One region of the Microbulbifer sp. VAAF005 genome, then DNA from elsewhere that is predicted to be linked to it. Evidence: riboswitches for the same ligand, from Rfam matches in the RefSeq annotation. Region 1 holds a riboswitch; the other holds the start of a gene.
The links. Region 1 has a riboswitch for thiamine pyrophosphate ahead of P0078_RS24110 (TonB-dependent receptor). Riboswitches for the same ligand answer to the same signal wherever they lie in the genome.
Positions count from the first base shown of each region.

Region 1 (2,166 bases):
TTCTTTGCAATTTGAAACAAAGCCTTTTCTGCAAAAGCATCAGCAGATATTGGCCCCAGAGGCTCGAACATCTCTGCCTGCTGTTGAAGTGGAATGGGGGTTGGCATCCGCCCACTGACGCCACCTCCCTGCAAAATCGGCGTTGATACTGCCCCGGGACACAAAACACTCACTCGTACACCGCAGGACTCAGCCTCAGGGCGAATAGCCTTTGATATTGCCACCACAGCACTCTTGGAGGCTGAGTAGGCGGCCATTGCTGGCGACGGAACTAAAGCCGCCATTGAGGCAGTATTGATAATATGGCCAGAGCCCTGGCGCTTCATGGCCTGGAAACCACATTGGAGCCCATGAATAACGCCAAACAAATTGATATCAATCGCCGCTTTCCAATCTTCAAGATTATGATCGGAAAAATATCCACCCACTCCTATACCAGCATTGTTAAAAAGGAAATCTAACGGAGATATTTCACTAATGACCTGAAAAAATTGATCAAAATTACGAACATCCAAGTGAACAAACGATGTTCTCCCACCGGACTCCTGTATTTGGCTGACAACCTGCGTAGCCAGGTCCCGCTGGATATCCGCGATAATGACTTGAGCCCCAAGTGCTGCCAGTCGACAGGCCAAGGCCGCACCGATTCCAGAAGCACCACCGGTAATCAGTGCCGTCTTGCCACTAAAGTAAGATACCTGATCCATAAGCGCTTTCCCTTCCTTGCTTTTACCACTTTATACCCCAGTTTCTGCTATCATCGCGCCCGCAAAACCTAAGGGGTGGCCTTGCCTGAGATGTCCGGGGATCAAATTGGTCTGTCGCGACAAACCCTTGAACCTGATCCGGTTAATACCGGCGTAGGAATAGGTAGACAAAGCAAAACCTCCCCACGTCGCACTCCGGGTCTCTTTCACTGCCGTTATTCGAGAGAGAACCATGAAAAAACAGTTTCCCACCCACCCTATTGCCTGGTCTGTCAGCCTTGCCAGCAGCCTGTTCGCCGGTATCGCCACCGCTAATACCGCAGAGACCGGGCTTGAGGAAGTGGTGGTTACGGCACAGCTACGGGAAACCAACCTTTTGGAGCTTCCTTCCAGTGTTACCGTGCTGGATGAAAGCGCGATCGATGCGCGGGGCGCGGCCAATCTGGACCAGCTCTTGAACATGGCGCCCAATGTGAATTTTTCCTCCGGCGCCTCCAGGGGACGATTTGTACAGATTCGCGGAATTGGTGAGCGCAGCCAGTTTATCGACCCAGTAAACCCCTCAGTTGGCCTGATCATCGACGGTATCGACTTTACTGGCCTGGGACTCGCAGCCAGCACCCTGGATATCGATCAAGTGGAAATCCTGCGGGGTCCACAGGGCACAGTGTACGGCGCTAATGCCCTGGCCGGCCTGATCAACATGACCAGTGCAGCGCCCACCAGTGAGTCAACCACCAAGGTGTCCGCCGAGCTGAGTGAGTACAATGGACAGAGTCTGTCTGCGGCTACCAGCGGTTCTTTGAGCGATGCTCTTGGCTACCGACTGGCTGCCAGCAAACGCAAATCCGACGGCTATACCGAGAATGTGTATCTCGACCGCGATGACACCAGCAATATTGATGAGTCTGTACTGCGCGGTAAGCTGGCCTACTCCCCGTCCGACGATTTAAAGCTGGGCGTTACCCTCTTCTATATCGACGTTGATAACGGCTACGATGCTTTCTCTCTCTATAACACTCGCGAAACCCAATCTGATCAGCCCGGCTGGGATCGCCAGGAAACCTTTGCCGGCGCATTGACTGCTCAATGGTCTGGTAACGACAACTTTACCCTAGAAGGCACCCTCAGCCTCGCCGATTCAGATACAGAATATGGCTACGATGAGGATTGGAGCTATGTCGGCTTTCATCCCTGGGAATACAGCTCCACAGATAATTACCAGCGCGATAAAGACAATATCAGCATTGACCTTCGCGCACTCTCTACCGAAGAGTCCAAGTTATTCTGGGATCGCAGTCACTGGGTTGTGGGCCTTTATGGCCGCACGGAGCGCGAGGACCTGAATCGCAACCAGAGCTTCCGCAGCACTTTTGATACTGAAAACTCTGCCATCTACGGCCAGCTCTCTACGGAAATCACCCCAGCGATCAACTTGATCACCGGCCTGAGACTGGAA
Region 1 is NZ_CP120233.1:5,350,147-5,352,312, reverse strand. Features, by position in the region: gene P0078_RS24115 (SDR family NAD(P)-dependent oxidoreductase) at 1-707, opposite strand, end outside; TPP riboswitch at 769-884, shown strand; gene P0078_RS24110 (TonB-dependent receptor) at 940-2,166, shown strand, end outside.

Region 2 (2,166 bases), 1.6 Mb from region 1:
TATCCGGATTTCCTTGCCACAGTAGGTCAGCGACAATATTTTGTCCTTGAATGCTTGGGTGGAAACAGTCTCCACCATCAATATCATCTTTATTAAACTGAAAAGTCCCGGCATTTAACTCATCCTCACCGGTATATTCAGCAACAACTTCTACCCCATTCATACCGTTGTAACTTTCTGCTTCCTCAGCAAGGATTTCATTATAACGTTGTTGGGCTGCGGCTATTCCGTTATAACGAGTAGCAAAGCTCTCTCCATTCATCGAGCCGCCATTTGTTGCAATTCGGCAAATTCCGAAAGTCGACCAGACACTCTCGCAATCTACGCGGGAATTACCGCTTTGCTTATCCAGACCAGCTGCCCGGAGATCGTGTACTCGTGGTACTGAGCCGAGTACTATCGTTGAGCCGTTAGGGAGACCATCGACTAATTTGTCCAGTCCAGCTTGAACTGCCGAGCGCCACTCGCTATCGGTGTAGAGTGGATCGTTACAGTTGGCTGGATCGACGCATTCCCGGTTACAGATGTCATTACCACCCAATACTACCTCGACATGGTCAGGTATATTACTCTGGGATAGAATCCGATCGGCTTGAGTGGAGAAATTGTCGCCTCCACTACGCATCTCAGCACCAGATTCCGCTGCGCTTTTATTGGCAGCCATATTGGGGTAGTTAACTTTATATTTATCGTGAACACTCTCCACTGAATTGTCGTCGCCGTCAAACCAGGAATGCTCGGGTTGGTCCCCGCCGAGAAGACAAAACAGGTCCCAGAAATACTTATTGCGGGTACAGTCTGCACCGAATGCCATGGTAATACTGTCACCCGCAGCAACTGACTTGGAGGGGGCTGCCATTGCTGGCTGTATCGACAAGATGCTCAAACAGAGCGTTACTAGAACTCCATATTTATTCAACATTGTATTTTCTCCCACACCGACTTTCGCCGTAAGTTGTTATCGTTTTATTCACTGCTCCGGTAAACGAGAAGGAGTGTAGGACGCACTCAGATATTGTGAGTGGTGAATGCTTGAGACCCTTTGGTCAGTTATCAATAAATTGAAGTCTGTTGGAGTTTTGTCGCCAAGAGCATTGATTACTTTATTGGCGTTTCAAAGCTTTAGTTTTTCTGGCACAGTTTTATGCTATCTGTTCTTCTTCTGGTGCTTCCACTATACTGCGCTCTACTTGTCGGAGTGCCTGTGGGCTGAGATCGCTGTTGCGAGATCCGTTGAACCTGATCGGGGTAACCCCCGCGTAGGGAACAAGATCTGAAGTCGCCTGTTTTGTTACAGCTTGGCGTCTTTTCTCTTTGTATGTGCCCTGGATGCTGCGACCTTTAAATTCCCAAGTTTTAAGGTTACGCATGTCTGAGATCATTGAACAATCCGGTAAAGCCGGAAAGTCCTCCCGCGCTGCCAGTCGCGATTCCGCTAAAGAATTTCTTGAGAATCTCACGGTTCAGTCTTTCCCTAACTCGAGCAAGGTGTATTTGCCCGGTGAAACTGCCGACATCCAGGTTGGTGCTCGTCAGATCTGTCTGGGAGATAGTTTGGTAGGGGGGATGCAGAGAATCCGGTGTTTGAACCCAATGAGCCCCTCACCATTTACGACACTTCGGGCCCCTATTCCGAGCCCAATTTTAAAGTGGACGTACGGGAAGGGCTGCCCAAATTGCGCCAGGGCTGGATAGAGGCCCGCAGAGATACTGAACTGCTGGACTCTCGCCAAGCGGCCTACAGCCAGAAGCGTATGGCGGACCAGGGGTTGGATCATATCCGCTTTGAAAACCTTCCCAGCCCTCGCCGGGCCAAACTGGGACAGAATGTATCTCAGATGCACTATGCCCGCCGCGGCATTATTACCCCAGAGATGGAATTTATCGCTGTGCGCGAAAATATGGGGCGAGCCAAGTTGGCAGCGGAAATGAGTGAAAGTGAATACCAGAAGGCACGTGATGGTATTTACATCCCCAAGCAAATCACGCCGGAATTTGTGCGCCGGGAAGTTGCAGAAGGGCGGGCAATTATCCCGGCGAATATTAATCACCCGGAAGTGGAGCCGATGATTATCGGGCGCAACTTCCTGTGCAAGGTGAATGCAAATATTGGTAATTCGGCTGTGACTTCTTCCATTGAAGAGGAAGTGGAGAAACTGGTTTGGT
Region 2 is NZ_CP120233.1:1,581,463-1,583,628, reverse strand. Features, by position in the region: gene P0078_RS07075 (SGNH/GDSL hydrolase family protein) at 1-922, opposite strand, end outside; TPP riboswitch at 1,185-1,283, shown strand; partial or broken gene thiC (phosphomethylpyrimidine synthase ThiC) at 1,369-2,166, shown strand, end outside.
Region 2: linked by a shared signal. The riboswitch ahead of thiC (phosphomethylpyrimidine synthase ThiC) and the one ahead of P0078_RS24110 (TonB-dependent receptor) in region 1 are both predicted to bind thiamine pyrophosphate.